Regions from separate parts of the Paenibacillus sp. FSL F4-0097 genome, predicted to be linked through region 2. Evidence: riboswitches for the same ligand, from Rfam matches in the RefSeq annotation. Region 2 holds a riboswitch; the other holds the start of a gene.
The links. A riboswitch is a leader RNA that binds a small molecule or an ion and turns the genes downstream of it on or off. The one in region 2 is predicted to bind preQ1.
Positions count from the first base shown of each region.

Region 1: linked by a shared signal. The riboswitch ahead of queF (preQ(1) synthase) and the one ahead of MHH86_RS06105 (queuosine precursor transporter) in region 2 are both predicted to bind preQ1.

Region 1 is NZ_CP151965.1:3,718,419-3,728,218, forward strand. It holds gene MHH86_RS16610 (DMT family transporter) at 1-470, opposite strand, end outside; gene MHH86_RS16615 (zinc-dependent alcohol dehydrogenase) at 613-1,749, opposite strand; gene MHH86_RS16620 (VanW family protein) at 1,831-2,649, opposite strand; gene MHH86_RS16625 (cysteine hydrolase family protein) at 2,650-3,171, opposite strand; gene queE (7-carboxy-7-deazaguanine synthase QueE) at 3,307-4,029, opposite strand; gene MHH86_RS16635 (6-carboxytetrahydropterin synthase) at 4,022-4,504, opposite strand; gene queC (7-cyano-7-deazaguanine synthase QueC) at 4,504-5,166, opposite strand; gene queF (preQ(1) synthase) at 5,196-5,669, opposite strand; PreQ1 riboswitch class I at 5,833-5,876, opposite strand; gene MHH86_RS16650 (hypothetical protein) at 6,196-6,531, shown strand; gene murB (UDP-N-acetylmuramate dehydrogenase) at 6,595-7,506, opposite strand; gene MHH86_RS16660 (ABC transporter ATP-binding protein) at 7,657-8,457, opposite strand; gene MHH86_RS16665 (iron ABC transporter permease) at 8,513-9,547, opposite strand; gene MHH86_RS16670 (iron ABC transporter permease) at 9,547-9,800, opposite strand, start outside.
Region 2 is NZ_CP151965.1:1,386,618-1,396,417, forward strand. It holds gene MHH86_RS06100 (methyl-accepting chemotaxis protein) at 619-2,307, opposite strand; PreQ1 riboswitch class I at 2,675-2,720, shown strand; gene MHH86_RS06105 (queuosine precursor transporter) at 2,731-3,444, shown strand; gene MHH86_RS06110 (AMP-binding protein) at 3,723-5,204, shown strand; gene MHH86_RS06115 (thiolase family protein) at 5,201-6,352, shown strand; gene MHH86_RS06120 (MaoC family dehydratase N-terminal domain-containing protein) at 6,349-6,750, shown strand; gene MHH86_RS06125 (MaoC family dehydratase) at 6,725-7,066, shown strand; gene MHH86_RS06130 (SDR family NAD(P)-dependent oxidoreductase) at 7,069-7,890, shown strand; gene MHH86_RS06135 (energy-coupling factor transporter ATPase) at 7,891-8,691, shown strand; gene MHH86_RS06140 (ATP-binding cassette domain-containing protein) at 8,676-9,533, shown strand; gene MHH86_RS06145 (energy-coupling factor transporter transmembrane component T) at 9,526-9,800, shown strand, end outside.

The sequences.
Region 1 (9,800 bases), 2.3 Mb from region 2:
GATAATAGATCACCTTTAAGATTATCTGCAGAGATTCCAATATCACCCCAGCCGATAAACACGACACCGCCAATTGCAATGCCAAGCCCTAGAATAGCAGACAGAGCTGTCTTTTCCTTATACAAAAAATAAACACCCAGCATAATAAATACAGGCTCCAGCGCCATGATCATTGTTGAACTAGCTACCGAAGTATACTTTAATGATCCCATCCATAGCAAAAAATGCAGCGCAAGCATTGCGCCTGAGAGGATGAGCATTAGCCAGTCTTTTTTACGAAGAGCAAAAGCAGCTCCACTATAGGGTCTTGCAAAAGGCAGCATCAGCAGTGAGGTAAATAATAATCTGTACATGCCTTGTATAGATGCAGGTGCATCAGACCATTTAATAAAAATGGCGGAAAAAGAGATGGCCACAATCCCTATCAACATTAATAGTGGAATCGGAAGTGGCGGTTTTTTAAGTTTCACATGTTACGCGTCCTTTCAATATCTTAAGTCACTTATGTTAATTTAACGCAGACCGTGAAAAAATGCATCTTTTTTCATAAGATTTCACTAAAAAAAGCACAAGCAATGTCATTTCTGACGAAAGCTCATGCTTCTTAAAAGGCTACGGCTTCAGAACAACCTTGATGCAATCTTCTTTTTTCTCACTAAAAACGTCATAGCCATGCTCCGCTTTACTAATTGGCAGGCGATGCGTAATGATATCTGTAGGATCAAATTTATTTTCTTTAATCATCTTATACAGCAACGGCATATAGTGAATCACCGGCGCTTGTCCCATCTTTAATGTGATGTTTCGTTCAAATAGCTGACCCAGCGGGAACATATTGTAATTAAGTCCATAGACCCCTACAAGCTGGATGGTTCCGAATTTACGTACGATATCCGCGGCCATTCTGAATGCACTGAGCGAGCCCCCTTGCAGCTTCAGAACCGTTTCCACTTTCTCCAAGGCAGATATTTTGGCATCTAGACCCACACAGTCAATAACCACATCTGCGCCCCCATGAGTGATCTCCTTCAAATGAGCCCCAATGTCCTTGATCTCTTCGAAGTTATAAACTTCAACATTATTGGTCAGCTTCGCATGTTGCAATCGGTAGCCGATATGGTCAACAGCAATGACTCTAGAGGCTCCTTTGATCCAGGCAAACTTTTGAGTTAGCAGTCCCACGGGCCCGCAGCCGAGAACAATGACCGTATCTCCCGGCTTCACTCCCCCGCTTTCTACTCCCCACCAAGCAGTAGGCACAATATCAGATAAGAAAAGAATTTTCTCATCTTCCATTTCTGCATCCTCCGGAACTACAAAAGGCCCAAAATTACCATAAGGTACCCGCAGCAATTCAGCTTGTCCGCCAGCAAAACCGCCATAAGTATCGGAATAACCAAGATAACCGCCTGTGTCCTTGGCGTCATTAGCATTGTCGCATTGGCTCTCCATCTCATGCTGGCAGAAAAAACACTGCCCACAGGCGACATTAAAGGGGATGATGACTCGGTCACCTTTTTTGACTCTAGTTACGTCAGGTCCCACTTCCTCAACAATCCCCATCGGCTCATGACCAATAACATAATCATCATGCATACCTGGAATTTCTCCGTTATAAATGTGCAGATCCGAGCCACAAATCGCCGTAGTGGTAATCCGAACAAGAATGTCATCTTTTTTCTCAAGCTTCGGATCAGCTACTTCTTTAACTTTCACTTTTTTCTTCCCTTGGTAGGTTAGTGCTTTCATGCTGTTAATCCGCTCCTTTGGAGATGGTCTAGAGATATAACGTTCATACCTTTCTATGTTATATCCCTAAGCCCTAACCTCTTATCCATGAAGAAGCGGAGAATACATCATCAGTGCGTAATTATCAGTTACAGCTTCATCTCCAATTAGATCTCCAGATCGGGTATATACTTTTCGACTGATCTTATTACTGCGTATATATCCGCCCCAAGGCTCTAGACTAATCCTATGATCACTTTCGTATACTTCATAATCATAAAGCGCCTGCTCATTGCATCTCCATTCCCCGTGTAAATGGCTATCGTCCAGCCAGAGCTTTAGTTGATACGTTTGAGCGGTGTTATTTTTCAATTGAAGATCCAAATAGTTATAAGAACAGGTCGCCCCGCTTCCAAAAGGTTGTGTACGTTGTTCATCTGGAAATACATCATAGCTGTGACGATGCCGTTCAATAACGGTAAGTGGTGTGTGCAGTGCCATCCAATAGATCAGATTAGACAACTGGCATAAGCCTCCTCCAACCCCGGAATGAAAACCACCATAATGCAGCACCATACCCTCCAGATACCCTTTTCGTTTAGTGGGCTTACCAATACTTCTCCAGTAGGAAAAAGTCTCCCCCGGCTGCACAACAAGTCCATCCAGCTTCGCAATTGCCAGCCGTAAGTTAGTAATTTTATTGTATTGAAGCAGCATATCTACATTCCGAAGACTTCTTAATAACGGGGTAGCATGAGTCATAGCTGCATAAGATAATGTTTCATCCGTACGCTGCTTCGCTATTTTGCTTCGTCCAGTGTACCATTTCAAATATCTTTTCCAAATAAAATATCGTTTGCCAGCAAACAATCTAAGGCGAGAACGCTGAATAGGCTTCATGGCAGCCTGGGGTGTATTCATCTAGAACTGAACCTCGCTTTCAGCTCGTAACTGGGCGAATCTACCTCCAATTATCGCATTATGATGCTTAACGATCTCCCTACTACTCAGAACCCCATTATCAAAGGTGCTATGAGCATCTGAAACCAGTACACTTTTATATCCCATGCTGTATGCGCGTCTTATTGTCGTATCCAGACAGAATTCACTTTGCATCCCACAGATCACCAGATTCGTGATCTCGAGCTTTTGGAGTTCATCTTGCAATTCCGTTCGGTGAAAAGCATCCCAAGTAGGCTTCTCAACGATAACTTCGCCTTCCTGCGGTGTGATGCGGTGACTGATCTGCCAAGTGGGTGTACCTTTTGTGTACTCCTCATCTTCGGTATGTTGAATATACACAATAGGAGTACCTGCTAATCGAGCTTTTTGCTGAAGGGAGACAATCCTGTCCATCACACCCTCTTCATCGTACAGCTTTAGTTCATAGGAGAACATGGCTTCTTGAACATCGATAATTAATAATGCTGTTGATTGTTCCAAATGAATAACCTCCAAGAGCTTTTTTCAAAATCATACCAGAAACTGGGACAGACTATCTACCTACTAGAAGTTACAAATGTTAAAAATAAAAAACGAGCATCTGTAAGCTGATACCCGGACGATTTCATCAATCTTTTATTTGCCACGCTTATTATGCCAGATCAATGCATGCAACTGTGGAAGTACACGAACCTTGTTCATATCCGAATCCACGATTACTTTATTAAACAACCACTCCAGCCTTCCCAGAAGTCGAGCAGAAATGTTGCCCTCTTCCGTGACATCATCATTACCAGGCTGCAGAAAGAGCTGCACATTCGGATATCGCTGGTGAACGTTTTTCGCATAATCAAAATCATTATCATCAAACACTACGACCTTCAAGCTATGCGTAGAACGACCCAGTTTCTCCATCTTACTCATGATGTTATCTAACATTTCCCAATTCGTTGTCATTCCTGAGCTTGGGGGTTTAGGGCTGATTGTCAGCACATCCACGTCATTGAACCAATCCTGCCATTTACTCCCCTGAGTTTCTATCGCTGCTTTTATTCCACGCTCATGAAGCAGACTGATGAAGGTACCCATTCCTTCACCAATCAAGGCAGGATTACCGCCTGAAATCGTAACACAGTCGAAATTATCTCCAGCTAACGCCAATAATTCATTTATGATTTCTTCTGCTTCCATCATGCGAACCTTATTCTTAGCCGTACCATCCCAAGTAAAAGCGGAGTCACACCAGCCGCAGCGATAATCGCAGCCATAGGTGCGGACAAACATCGTCTTCACTCCAATTACCGCACCTTCGCCTTGAATAGTTGGACCGAACATTTCAATTACAGGAATCTTACTCACAGTCACAGCCTCCATACAAACGGTAGGATGGCCCTTCATCCGGAACGTCTTCAGCCAGCACCTCTGCCCAAGAGGTTGGAGTCTCCCATAGCTTTACCGAGTATAAAGGCAACCCTGCTTGCTTAAGCTTGTAGGCAATATATGAAGACATATTCTCCACTGTGGTGCGGAAAGACAATAAGGCTACTTTGGAGCCCGTATTCGTTAACGTCTCTAACACAGGTTCATTTCCCATAGCAAGAAAAGCGTGATCTAAACGATCTACAAGGCTTTGTTGTACTGTCATTTTGATATCGCTAAAATCAATGACGAAGCCTTCATCCGAGTGGCCTTCCGCGGCCATAGGTTTGCCCTTAAGCACTACTTCGAGCTTATAAGTATGTCCGTGCAGATTGCTGCATTTCCCTTTGTGTCCCACTAACTGGTGTGCCGCATCGAACGTAAATATTTTGCAGACTGAAACCTCGTTAAGCATTAAGAACCGGCCTCCATTCTCTCCGCCTCATATTGCTCAAGACCACGCTGACGCAATAGACAGGCTGGACAAGTACCGCAGCCACTGCCAATAATACCGTTGTAACAGGTCAGTGTGTGTTCGCGAACATAATCAAAATACCCCAGTTGATCGGCCATTTTCCACGTTTCTTTTTTATCCAGCCACATTAGGGGAGTGTGGATCGCAAACTCATAGTCCATAGATAAGTTCAGCGTAACATTCAATGATTTCACAAAAACATCACGGCAGTCCGGATAACCGCTAAAGTCCGTTTGGCAAACCCCAGTGACGATATGGGAGTACCCCAGTTGTTTAGCTAATATAGCGGCAAAAGATAAAAACAACAAATTCCGTCCATCGACGAAAGTACTTGGAAGCTCATCCCCTTCCCCAGCCACGATATCTATATCCTGACGGGTAAGTGCATTGGGTGCCAGCTGATTAAGCAGCCCCAGATCAAGAATATGCTGTTTTACATTAAACTTAGCTGCTATCTCTGTTGCAACTTCGATTTCAGCCGCATGACGTTGATTATAGTTGAAGGTAACTACCTGCACTTCCTCATACTGCTGCAATGCCCAAACCAGGCAAGTGGTGCTATCTTGTCCGCCGCTGAATACGACGAGTGCTTTTTTGTTCATATGAATCTCTCCTTATCACAAGTTGGAATTTAGCGGTTGTCCACTTTTTCTGGATAGAGGTCGTGATTGATTAAGCGGTGTTCCGCCATCGCCTCATACTTCGTACCCGGTCTTCCATAGTTGCAATAAGGATCAATTGAAATGCCTCCGCGCGGAGTGAACTTGCCCCATACCTCAATGTAACGCGGATCCATCAGTGAGATCAGTTCATTCATAATAATGTTGACACAGTCCTCATGAAAGTCACCATGGTTGCGGAAGCTAAACAGATACAGCTTTAATGATTTGGATTCCACCATTTTTTGTTCAGGAATATACGAAATATACAGCGTGGCAAAATCCGGCTGACCCGTTACAGGACACAAGCTAGTGAACTCAGGGCAGTTGAATTTAACAAAATAATCACGTCCGGGATGTTTGTTATCAAACACCTCCAGAATGTCTGGATCATAACCAAACTTGTACTGTGTTCCCTGATTACCAAGCAAAGTAACTTCTTGCATTTCCTCTTTCAATCTTCCTTCTGACACGACAAAAAACCCCTCTCTTTTCCTTCGGCCTTGGCCGGTAATGGAAAGAAGAACGAGATTTCGAAAACTTGGCTCCACTAAGAAGAAACGGAAGCAACGTCCGGATAAAGGACAGCAACCGCTTGTACTGTTTAATATATTCTTAGTTTTTTATAGAGGGAGTTCGCGAACCTCTCCTGCACAACTTTAGTGCAGACTTCTTCTTAAAGCATAAAGCATATTGCGTCTTGAACTATACCATGGGTAGCCCGCTCCTGACAAGTTCTACTCTTTACTGTTACCTTATACAGATCAGCAAATCACTCCAGATTAACGTGGATAGACCTGCGTATGTAGAGATTAGGAAGCTCAAAACCAATGCCAATTTGATTGTGGATTTCTTTTTAATGACATGAATTATTCATATGGTTAATTAAGATGCGGCAAAAAAAAGGATTCAAATCCTAAGAAAAGGGTAACTTATTCATAATAATCTTCGAGCTAAGGGTGGGAGCATTTTATGGAACAAAGTATACAGCAGCTTATGGATTGGCTTAACAATCATTTGAATGAAACAATCGCTATTGAAAAGAAAGAACTTCGTGATTTGGATAAAGTTCATTTCAATTTAGAGTCCGTAGATTTCCGGAGTGCAGACGATGTTATTGATGAATATCTTGGAAGTGCACTGATATTAAGAGGTTTCGGCAGCACACTTAACGCCGATGGTGAACTGGTATCCCTGCCACAATCCACTTATGATTTAGCTGTTGAAGGTCTTCAAATCGTAGACTTAGCCGACCGCAAGGCAGAAATAACTACGGACAGAGCTAATTACACCCTTTCAGTAGATTAAACGAACATGATTATGATAAGCAAAAAGAGCCCACAGCGATTGCGGGCTCTTTTTGCTTATCATTTATTCTTCTCCAATGATCTCCACTTCAGTTTCCAGCTCTACACCGAATTTATCCTTCACAGTCGCTCTTACATGGTGGATTAGCCCGATGTAATCACTGGCTGTTGCATTATCTGCATTCACAATAAATCCCGCATGCTTCTTGGATACCTCAGCACCGCCGATTCTTGTACCCTGTAAGCCGCTCTCTTGAATTAACTGACCTGCAAAACGGCCTGGAGGCCGCTTAAATACACTCCCACAGGATGGATACTCAAGCGGTTGCTTCGATTCACGTAAATAAGTTAGTTCATCCATTTTTGCCTTGATCGTTAAAACATCACCGGAAGTCATAGCAAATTTGGCCTCAAGTACAATGTACTCACCGCTTGCGAACACGCTTTTTCTGTAACCCCATTGCAGCTCATCACCTTGCAGAGTTACCAATTGCCCGTTCTTATTTATAGCTAGTGCACTATGCAGGACATCTTTGATCTCACCGCCATAAGCACCTGCGTTCATATAGAGCGCTCCACCAACTGTTCCTGGAATGCCACAGGCGAACTCAAGACCCGTAAGCTCCTTATCAAGTGCATATCTGGAAACATCAATTATTTTGGCACCACATTGCGCATATAAGAGATTGTCGCGAATCCCCATTTCGGTCAGTCCTGCCGTTTGCAGAACGATCCCACGTACACCTCCATCACGGATAATCACATTGGAGCCATTCCCAAGTACCGTAAGGGTTATCCCATTTTGTTCTGCATATGTAACGATCTTTTGAATTTCATCATAAGTAGCTGGTGCAGCCAAAATATCAGCTTTGCCGCCCATTTTAGTGTACACGTGATCTTTTAAATTCTCATGACTTTTCACTTTTCCTGCAGTCATTAGCTGCTCTAGGTCATCTTGAATTTTGTCAATATTCATGTTTTCATGCTCCTTTAACCATGTATAAATGATGGTCCTTGATCTATTTTAAAGAGTTATTATGAAATTGTAGGCAACCACAACTGTAACAACGAACAGGCTCCCTTGTCAATGACGGGAGCCTGTTCGTTGTATGATTTTAGATGATAATTACACAGCTTTATAGGCAGCAAGCTCGTAAGGAAGACACAGTGGCACACCCGTACGTGGATCCGGAACGATATCCGCTTCAATTCCAAACACTTCCCGCAATACATCTGGTGTCATAACCTCAGTAGGTGAGCCTTCGCTAACCACAGTACCGGACTTAATCGCTACCATATGCTGCGCATAACGAGTAGCATGATTCAAATCATGCACGACCATGATGATGGTACGACCTTCTTCCTCATTCAGCTTTTGCAATAGCTGAAGAACTTCGAGCTGATGCGCCATATCTAGGAAGGTTGTAGGCTCGTCAAGGAATAAAATATCTGTTTCTTGAGCTAACGCCATAGCGATCCATGCGCGTTGACGTTGTCCACCTGAGAGACGGTCAATAGGGCGATCATGAAAAGATTCCATGCCCGTAACAGAGAGGGCGTTGGAGATGATGTTGCGATCCTCAGCGGTCATCGTGCCAAATCCCTTCTGATGAGGGAAACGACCGTAGCTGACCAGCTCAGATACCGTCAGACCGTCAGGAGCCGTTGGGTTCTGCGGTAGAATCGCTAGCTGCCTAGCAACCTCTTTAGTTGAAAAGTTATGGATCGATTTGCCGTCCAGCATTACGGTGCCACTCTTCGGCTTCATAATCCGGGCCATCGTTTTGAGGATTGTAGATTTACCGGAGCCGTTAGCGCCCACTAGTGCGGTGATTTTTCCCGTAGGGATAGACAAGTTCAATCCTTTAACTATAGTAGCCTCTGCATACCCAATACTTAATTCTTCTGTATTCAAACGTTCTGACATGATCTACAACTCCCTTAAAAGTTTTATGGAGCTTTGCTCCTAAGTATGAACTAATTTACGCTTTAGACTTGGCGAGTAAATATAAAAAGTAAGGTGCGCCAATAATCGCAACCACAATGCCAGTAGGAACTTCCGCAGGTTGCAACACCCATCTGCCGATGGTATCAGCGGTAATCATAAGAAGCGCCCCTGTCAAAGCACTAGCAGGTAATAACACCTGATGACGGGGTCCCACGAGCCTGCGAGCCAGGTGTGGTGCTATCAGGCCGACGAAGCCAATACCTCCGCTTACTGCGACGCAGGAGCCGGCAAGCGCTACGGCTGTTACCAGAAGGAGAATACGTTCCTTCTCCACACGCATTCCTAGACCTAATGAAGTATGGTCCCCTAGATTCAATACATTTAGAACCCGGGCTTTATAGAAGGCGAACGGTAACAGAATCGCGATCCAAGGCAGCAAAGCAAGGACGAATCTCCAATCCCCACCCCATATTTTCCCGGCGATCCAAGTAGCTACAAATTGATAATTATTAGGATCAAGCCTAAGTGCCAATACAAGCTGGCAAGCATTGATTCCTGCAGCGACCGCAATCCCGATAAGGATCAGCCTTGTAGGAGACAGACCATCTGCCTTCCGGTAGGCAAGAATATAGATTAAAGCTGCGGTCAGGCCAGCCCCACCAAGCGCTAGGAGAGGCAAGACAAATACCGGAGCTGCTGTTGTAGCCGGAAAGAACGAGATAAAAATGATTACAGCAAAACCTGCACCAGCACTTATGCCCAGCGTAGCCGGTTCGGCGAGTGCATTACGTGCGAGACTTTGTAGAATACAGCCTGATACTGCAAAGCCCGCTCCAACTAACAATGAAATTACGATGCGGGGTAATCTGAAATCAAATAAAATAAGCTTTTGCTGATGTGTTCCATCACCCAGCAGTGTATGTAATACCTCCAGTGGGGATAGACGCATAAACCCTGTATTCATACTGACTATAAACACCACGACGATCAGTATAGCAAGGAGCGATAACACCGTTAGGGCGCGTGTACGGCGTTCTTTTTCATCTGGAGTAAGGGTTATTTTGGGCATTACAGCTCCCCCTTCCGCTTACTCGCTAAATAAATAAAGAAAGGTACGCCGATGATGGCAATTAAGGCTCCTAGCGGTGTCTCATACGGTGCATTTATCATTCTTGCGGCAATATCTGCAAAGATAATCAATAAGCTCCCCAGAACAGCCGAGCAAGGTATAATCCAGCGGTAGTCCACTCCAACGAAATAACGTGTAACATGTGGAATAATTAGTCCTATAAAAGCAATCGGGCCAACCGTTGAAACCGCAC
Region 2 (9,800 bases):
CGGAGGAACTTTGAGTAACTTGCTGTAGGTAGCATCCACGGAGGAACTTAGAGTAATTTGCTGTAGGTAGCATCCACGGAGGAACTTTGAGTAACTTGCTGTAGGTAGCATCCACGGAGGAACTTTGAGTAATTTGCTTAGGTAGCATCCACAGATGAACTTTAAGTAATTCGCTGTGAGTAACTTGGCTCCGGACTCAGGAGACCTTATTTGCGAAAAAAGGGTTATTTTGGAGCGTTTTTGGACACCAGAGGCGCTATTTGAACAAAATAGGCTGAGTCTGGGTTGATTATGAGGCCATAGCGTCTCTCGAGTCCGAAAAAGCCTCCAAATGGCAGTTTTTCGAGTAATAGCGGCATCTGAGTCCGCAAGCCAGCAGCAAATAGCGTGCTGAGGTCTAAGCGAGAGCTTCGCGCAAACTAGTACATGTAGCCGAGTCTAAGCGAGAGCTCCGCGCAAGCCTAGCGTATGCACCCTGAGTCTAAGCGAGAGCTCCGCGCAAGCCTAGCGCATGCAGCCGAGTCTAAACGAGACCTCAGCAAGCGCTAGCGAGCCATTGTAAACTAAAAACCCCCCTTCAACACTTCCGTGTGAACGGGGGTTTTTAGTTTACAAGCGTTAAATCTTAAATTGCTGCACAGCTTCTTGGAGTTTCTTGGCTTGCTCATACAGATGTTTAACGGTTTCTGCATGGCCTTCCAGTTCGACGCGCTGCCGCTCTGAGTTAGCAGCGAGTGTATCCGCACTTTCTTGCGATCTTGATGTAATTTGTGCAGTTTCTTCGACGGAAGCACTGACTTCTTCTGTACTTGCCGAGATTTGCTGTGTAGCCGCAGATACGGATTGGATGCTGTGATTGATGCTTTGGATAAGGATCAAGAGGTGATTAAAGGCATCACCTGCTTCTGCTACCTTGCCGACTCCAGAGGCAACCTCAGAATTCACGTGGTTCATCTCAGTAACGGAGCGGCTCATATCTTCCTGAAGGCCAAGTAGGAAGTCACGGATCTGTTCGTTTGCGTTACGGGATTGTTCAGACAGCTTGCGTACTTCTCCGGCAACAACAGCAAAGCCGCGTCCATGCTCTCCTGCGCGTGCAGCTTCGATTGAAGCATTCAGCGACAGCATTTGGATCTGTTTCGTAATTTCAGTAATGCTGTGAACGACTTCTCCGATCATTACTGAACGCTCATTCATGATTTGTAATTGATCCAGCGACTGTAGGGAAGCACGTTCAACCTGGCGCATTTGCAGCACAGCGCTTTGAGCAATTTCATTACCGCCACTTGCTTCAGCGGAAGCCTCACTGATTTGCTCCGTGACTTCATTCGCTGCTGAGGCAATACTTTGAATGCCTAAATTGATTTCTTCCATTGCTCTCGAGTTATCTGATGCACTGCTAGCGATAGTCGTACTACCTTTGCCGATTTCTACTACCGATGAGCTGGAGTGTTCTGCCATATCATTGAGAACCTCAACACGTTCTTTTAAAGAGTTGGAATCTGCAACGACAGTATTAGAGGTTACCAGTACATGTCCGATCATTTCTTTCAGGCGTTGGGTCATCGCTTGGAAGCTTACGGACAACTGTGCAACTTCGTCATTTCCTTTAATTGATAATTCTTCGGTGAAATCTCCCTCTGCGAGCCGGGCACTATAAGCTGCCAGTTTTGAGATTGGACGTGTTATACGCACACTCATAAACCATGCACCAGTTAGGCCGATGATCAACGTCAGAAGTGTGATGCCGGCACTTGTCCATAGAATGCTGTCTGTTTTTTCTTGAATGAAGCTTACGTCACTGCTTACACCGATGATCATCGTACTTCCGGGAATACCGATATAAGCTGTTTTATGTATACCATGCGCGTCGCTATATGTATCGCTTAGTCCAGTTTTTCCTTTAGAGGCTTGTTGCATTGCAGAGGATACGGTGACACTTTCTGCCCGTTGCAATTTTGCATCGTGATCTGCGGATAGAATCTCAGCTTCTTTCCCTTTCAGATTGACCAGAAAAATGGTTTCCACTCCATGTTGTTTCCTCTTATCCTGAAAATAGAACTCAAGATTGGTGGCAGATTGTTCGTTCTTATTTAGCGTTTGCTGGGCGTGCATTACGTTGAGATTCTTATATACGTCCTGAGCAGCGGCAGTAAGGATTTTGTTAATCTGCGGCATAACATAGCTGTTGAAGATATTGATGGAGATAAAGTAGAAGCTGGTGCTTAACAAAAGAGACGTGAGCAACAGAACAACAAATAATAAACGCGTGAATTTGCGACTGATCGAATGCTTGATACGAAACATATCGTTCTCTCCTTTTTTTATGGACGGTGAGGTCATTTCTTTTTTTGGTCTTCACTAGATACTCCATGCCAACTGCTGGAAATTGGCGACCCGAGATATATTCCATAGTTATGTCATATTTCTACTAAATGGATCGGGAATAAGGTGTTTGATACTATTCTATAGAATTAACCTCTGGATGAATAGTGAAAGTTTTGTCCTATAGAGCATTTTTTTCTGAAAAAAATGAATTATTGCTGACTATTTTAGATAATTGTCGAAAAAAAAGAACTGGAACTACCAATTTCATATAAAAATATTATTTTTATGGATTGTTAAGCGCTATTGTGATAGAGTATTAATGTTTTGTTCCAAAAATTTAATAATGTAAGCCGCGGTTCGTAACCATCCCGCGTAAACAAAACTAGGAGGAGTTTCAGTAATATGTTTAATTTGTTGTGGGGAGTTTTATTTGTTATTGTCAATTTTGCCTTTTTTCTACTCTGTTACCGCCTGTTCGGGAAAAGTGGAATGTATGCCTGGGTAGGTATTGCTACTGTAATTGCTAACATTCAGGTAGCTAAGACGATTGCTATGCCATTTGATATTGTGATGACACTCGGAAATACGATGTATGTCACTTTGTATATGACCAGCGATTTGCTTAATGAGAAGTACGGAAGAGCGGAAGCACGTAAAGCGGTCTGGTTTGGTTTCTTCACCTTGCTTATGACTACAGTCATTATGCAGATGGTACTAGTATTTAAGCCACAGGAGACCGATATCGCTCAGTCTTCTTTGGAGACGATTTTTGGGCTGATGCCTCGACTAGCTTTGGGTAGTCTTACTGCTTACTTCATTAGTCAGTTCCTAGATGTTCGGTTGTACTCTTGGATTCGTAAATATTACAGCACCTCAAGTCAGCTGTGGATTCGTTCCAACGGCAGTACGATGATTAGCTCCTTTGTGGATACACTTATTTTCTGTACCATTGCGTTTGCGGGCTTGTATGACTGGAATGTATGGCTTGAAATTTTGCTTACGACTTATCTAGCGAAGTTCTTACTAACCGCAGTAAGCACACCTATCTTATATATCGCCCGAACCTTTACTTTTGCTGAAGAGGGTAAACCATCATCCTTTCAAAAGAAGGACTAGACAACAATACAGCCAGCGCGTACCGATCATAATCGATGCGTGCTGGCTATTTTTTTAGTTGTAAGATGGACTTAATAGTTACATGAAAATGTGTACATAAAAATAATATAAAGCTAAAATAAGCTATCATAGCAATTCTAGCGGGTTAGTCTAACAGGAGCGCCTGCGATGGCGCTTATCACATATCCTTTAGTCTGGGCTGGACTTGCGGGGCAGTCCGATTGAAGAAAATGTATATAATTGGTAGTCACAGAAATTACGAACAGGTGTGATCAAGGATGAATCTAGTAGTTCCTATACTGCGTCATGCAGCACAGCAGCCTGACAACATTGCCTTAACCCATGACCTAGCAAGTCATACCTATACAACATTAGTAGAAACGATGCGGAGAATCGCGAATGGCCTACAGCAAAAGGGTCTGAGGCATGACAAAATCGCGATTTTATCTACGAATCGTATTGAATTTGTTGAGGTTTTCTTGGGGGCGATTTATGCGGGCTGTGTTCCCATTCCCTTAGATCCCAAATGGAGTGCTAATGAACTGCAGGTTATTATAGAACAGTGCCAGCCGACAATGATTTTTGCCGAGCCGGAAGCCGCAAAGAATCTGGTCCTCAAGGATCAAGCGATCCCAACACTGACCTTCTCAAATGAACGAACAAGTTCCTATGATCAGTGGCTGGCTGCCCTGAAGCCGGAGGCTGAGTTGGATGAGACGAATGAATTATTATTTATTGGCTTTACTTCAGGCACAACCGGGTTGCCCAAAGGTTATATGCGTACCCATTTATCATGGTTAAAAAGCTTTGAGGTCTCGAATATTGCTTTTGAATTGGACGCTATGAAGGATGTTTTGGCACCAGGTCCATTTGTGCATTCCCTATCCTTATTCGCCGTAATGCAGAGTCTATATTGTGGAGCAACCTTTCATATCACACAAAAATTTAGTGCCACGAAGGTGTTAGAGCTGTGCCAGCAAATTCCGGGTGTGGTGCTGTTCGTCGTACCAACAATGATCGAATCCATGATGTTGCAGGCTGTACCTGGGCAGATACAGATTGATGCGATTATTAGCTCAGGTGCAAAGTGGTCGGAGTTGTCCAAGAAAAGGGGCATGGAAGTGTTTGGTGGAGCGCGCCTTTATGAATCCTACGGTTCTTCAGAAGCGAGTTATATTAGTTATTTGAATGTTCTGACCGAGCATAATCCGACCTCTATAGGCAAACCTTATCCCGGGGTGCAAATTTCCATTCGTGATGAACAGTTCCGGGAAGTCCCTACTGGGGAGATTGGGCAGCTATATGTGCGTAGTGATATGATATTTTTAGGCTACCATCAATTGCCGAATGAGACAGCAGCAGCTTTTAGAGAGGGATGGCTTATTTTAGAAGACTATGTTTATCAGGATGAAGCTGGTTATTTATATATGGCGGGACGTTTGAAGAATAAAATCATATCCGGAGGCCTGAACGTTTATCCAGAAGAAATAGAGAGGGTGCTGGAGTTTCTTCCGGAAATAGATGAAGTGATGGTGCTTGGCGTGCCTGACGATTACTGGGGAGAACAGCTGATAGCCCTCGTGAAGTGGAGCGGAGAGCAGCATTTATCTGTCGACGAAATTAAGAATTATTGCCGCCAGTATTTAGCAAGCTACAAAGCGCCGAAGCAGCTGTTAACCCTGGATGAATTTATCTATACAAGCAGTGGCAAAATTGCCCGGCAAGCGATGAAAGACTATGTGAAAAGAGCGATGGTATGATAGAAGCAGTAATTGTCATGGCAAAACGTACACCGATTGGCAGAATGGGTGGCTTATTAAGTACACTTGAGCCGGAAGCATTACTGGCGCCGCTTATTCAGCATATTGTAGCCGAAACGAACTTGCCTAAAGAACTGATCGATGATGTCATTATTGGGAATGTTGTGGGCCCAGGAGGTAATATTGCCCGGGTAGCTGCGCTTGAAGCGGGGCTGCCTGTTTCGGTTCCGGGCGTCACCGTGGATCGTCAGTGCGGATCTGGGCTAGAGGCAATTAATATAGCAGCAAGACTGATTCAAAGCGGCGCTGGTGAGATTTATTTAGCGGGTGGTGTCGAAAGTACGAGCCGTGCTCCATGGAAAATGGTTAAACCACAGACCTTAATGGGGGTTCCGCAGCTATATACCCGTGCACATTTTACGCCTAGCTCTTACGGTGATCCGGATATGGGAATTGCTGCAGAGAATGTAGCTCGGAAATACGGGATTTCTCGAGAAGAGCAGGATCAATATGCCTTGAAAAGCCATCAAAAGGCGGTTCATGCTCAGCAAAGTGACCGGTTTCAGCAGGAGATAGTACCTCTTCAGGTAGAGGGGCAGTGGGTGAACACCGACGAATGTCCTCGGGCTAATACGAGTCTGGACAAGCTGCAAAAGCTGCCGCCAATTTTTGAAGAAAAGGGTACCGTCACTGCTGGAAATGCCTGTCCTATTAATGATGGCGCAGCGCTTCTATTAATGATGTCTCGGGAGAAATGCCAGCAGCTTAAGCTGAAGCCTATTTTACGGGTCGTGGATGCGCAAGCTGCGGGTGTAGATCCGAACTATTTAGGGATGGGGCCTGTACCAGCTGTGCAAAAGGTGTTAAAACGCCAAAAGCTTACCGTTGCCGATTTAGATATCGTAGAGTTTAACGAGGCTTTTGCTTCACAAGTATTGGCTTCACTGAATGAGCTTCAAATTCCACAGGAAAAGGTCAATCTTGGCGGGGGGGCATTAGCAATAGGCCATCCATACGGAGCTTCCGGGGCTATTTTAATGACTCGGTTATGTGCTGAAATGCAACATGCTCCTTACCAACGAGGGCTTGCTACTCTGGGAATCGGCGGCGGGATAGGTCTGGCAACACTCGTGGAGGTTATGGAATGAACAGTGTCCGACATCAGATCCATATGACTGCTGATTGGATTTCGGACTACGCACAGAGTATCGAAGCACCCATGCAGACGATAAATGGAAAGCTGATTGCTCCTGCGACGATGCCTATTATTTTCTGGCAAAACTTCGATATTCCTTGGTTAATCATCGGTGAACCCTTGCTTCACGGCACTCAGAAATTTTCATATCAGGCTCCGATTACGGCGGGGATGATTTTGGATTGTGAATTAGCGTTAACGGGCGAGGTGCAAAAAGAAGGCAGACAGGGTAAACTGACTTTTTACACACATACGCTGGTTTGTAGGTGTGAGGGTGAGCTTATAGTCACCGCAGAAACGGTGTTAATTCGGGTAGGTGATGATCATGATAAAAAAGTGCGTAACAGCTGAAGCTATCCGGCAATATGCAGCTGCTTCCCAAGATTCGGCGCCTATACATTTAGATGTAGATGCCGCTGCCAAGGCTGGCTTGAAGCGACCCATCGCACATGGGATGTATCTTATGGGATTAGCCCAATCCTTGTACATTGCTGAGCACCCTACACAGTGGATCACTCAATATGATATGAAATTTCATAAGCCTATAGAGGTCGATAGTGTCGTGATTTTTGATTTTGCAGCTGACGACTGCTTTGTGAAAGTGATCCTTACAACAGAAGCTGGCGATGTTATTGCTGCGGGAGCTTTTGCAGTGAAAGAGGTGTAGTGATGAATAGAGTAGCCTTAATTACTGGAGCAACAAGAGGGATCGGACGTAGTATCGCCATGCAGCTTGGTAAGTCAGGTTATATAGTGGTTGTAAATGGTACGAAACAAGTCTTAATCGATGAGGTTGTGCGCGAGATCCGCCAGGCAGGCGGAGAGGCACTAGGGTACGCTGCTAATGTAGCCGATCCAGTCGCAGTCACTGCTATGGTAGGTGAGGTCATTGCCCGATACGGTCGTATCGAGGTATTGATAGCTAACGCGGGAATTGTGCAGGATCAGAAATGTCAACGTATGACGGATGAACAGTGGAAGACTGTTCTGGATGTGCATTTAAATGGCACTTATTACTGCATTCAACGAGTATTACCACATATGCGTGAAACAGGTGGGGATATCCTGTTGATGACCTCTGCTGCTGGACTAGCAGGTTCCGTGGGTCAGGTGAATTATAGTGCAGCCAAGGCTGGAATACTCGGCATGATGTGGACGCTCGCAGCAGAGCTGAAACTTGACCAGATTAGGGTCAATGCGATCTCTCCAGCGGCGTTAACGGATATGACCAGACCTATAATTGACCATCTGAGGGAAAAACATGCCAGTCGGAATGAACCTTTGCCTGACTTTTGGAGAATAGGTGACCCGGAGGATATTGCTTCCTTCGTGACAGCATTATTGAGGGAGTCCGACGCGGATTTAACCGGTGAAATCTTTGCTGTGAATGGATCAAAAGTGACAAAATGGGAGAAGCCTGCACCTGCATTTTCCGAGAACAGCATTGAGGCATTTTTTGCTGCTTGGCACCTTCAAAAGGGGAGTGAATAAATGCTTACCTTCGATCAAGTTTGTTTTTATTATAAAAAGGGACAACCTCTCCTGGAGGATATTAGCTTTACGATAGAAGCAGGGGAGTTTGTGGCGATAGTTGGCGCGAATGGTTCTGGCAAATCCACTATTGCAAAGCTCATGGACGGACTGCTGCTGCCACGAAAAGGGGCTGTACAATTTAAGAGCTTGGACACGGCAAAACCAACGGATCTTGCGGAGATCCATCAGCAAATCGGTTTTGTTTTTCAGAATCCAGAGGATCAGTTTATCACCACAACCGTTATGGATGAGGTGCTTTTTGGTTTGGAGAATATCCGTGTGCCGAGGGAGGAAATGCGCAGCCGATTGGATCATGCCTTGCAGGCCGTTCAAATGGAGGATTATCTGGAGGCTATGCCACATCAGTTATCTGGAGGTCAAAAGCAACGTGTCGCTATCGCAGCTATATTGGCGATGCGCCCGCAAGTCATTATTTTTGACGAGGCTACCTCAATGCTTGATCCTCAGGGAAGACAGCAGGTTCTTTCCATCATGCAAGAGCTGCATCGTCAAGGCCTGACCCTTATTCATATCACCCACCATATGGAGGAAGTGCTTGCAGCAGAACGCGTATTACTCCTGCACCAAGGACGACTTGAGTTTGACGGCGATCCACTGACTTTTTTTGAAACCATGCCTGTTGCGGACTATCAATTACATCTGCCCTTCGCAGTGCGTGTACATACATTGCTCCATTCAGCAGCACCGCTAACAGCCGATTGGAAGGGGATAATTCGATCACAATGGTCTACCAATTAAAAAATCTAAGTGTGAACTATGCCGATCATGTGGCTTTGCACAATATAAACTGCACTATTCCTGAGGGCAAATGGATTTCTATTATCGGTCCAACAGGCGCAGGAAAGTCTACCTTTGTCAAAGTGCTGAAGGGCTTGATTCCCACCGTAAAAGGAGACTATTGGATTAATCAGCAGCCTGCCAGCAGAGATGCCAAAGGGCGCTTAAAGGTTGTCCCTGAGTTGGGTTTCGTTTTTCAATATCCTGAGCATCAGCTATTCGAAACAACGGTGTATAAGGAGCTTGCTTTTGCTCTGAATCAACAGGGCGCTTCACGTCAGCAAATTACAGAGGCGATTGAAACGATTTTGCCACAAGTGGGTTTGCCTGAGGGAATTCTCCCCTTAAATCCATTCCAGTTAAGCGGTGGTGAAAAGCGCCGTGTAGCTATTGCCTCTGTACTGATGACAAATCCGAAGCTGCTGATTTTGGATGAACCGACAGCGGGTCTCGATCCTGCTAGCCAAGTGTCTTTGCTGAAGCTACTAAAGGAATGGCAGCAACAAGACAATCACACGATCCTCTTCGTTTCGCATCAGATGGATGATGTTGCCGAATACTCGGATGAGGTCATTGTTTTTCATGAAGGTCAGTTAAAAGGGCATCATGATATCAGAACATTGTTTCTGGAAAAGGAAGAATTACTGCTGGAACTTGGACTATCCTTGCCTGAACCCGTACAGCTCTTGAAGCTAATGGAGGAATTATCTGACCAGAAGATTGAAGTTGCCAGCTGTAAAGAGCAGGATATCCTCGAAGCGATTTTGCCGATTTGGCATTCGAGGGGGCAAGAGCATGGCTGATTCCGTATTAGTCGGTCAATATGTGGAGACACATTCGATTTTTCATCGTTTAGATCCTCGTACAAAGCTTGTAAGTATCGTGATACTCATGCTTAGCTTTATGATGCTTGGAACGGGGATTAGTTATGTTGTTGCAACCTTTTTTGTACTGGGAATGTTGTTACTGTCGAAAGTTCCTGTGCATTTTTTTTGGCGAGGGCTGCGGCCGGTATTATTTATTTTATTGTTTACTTTTGTTTACAATGCCGTGTTCACCAAAGGGACGGT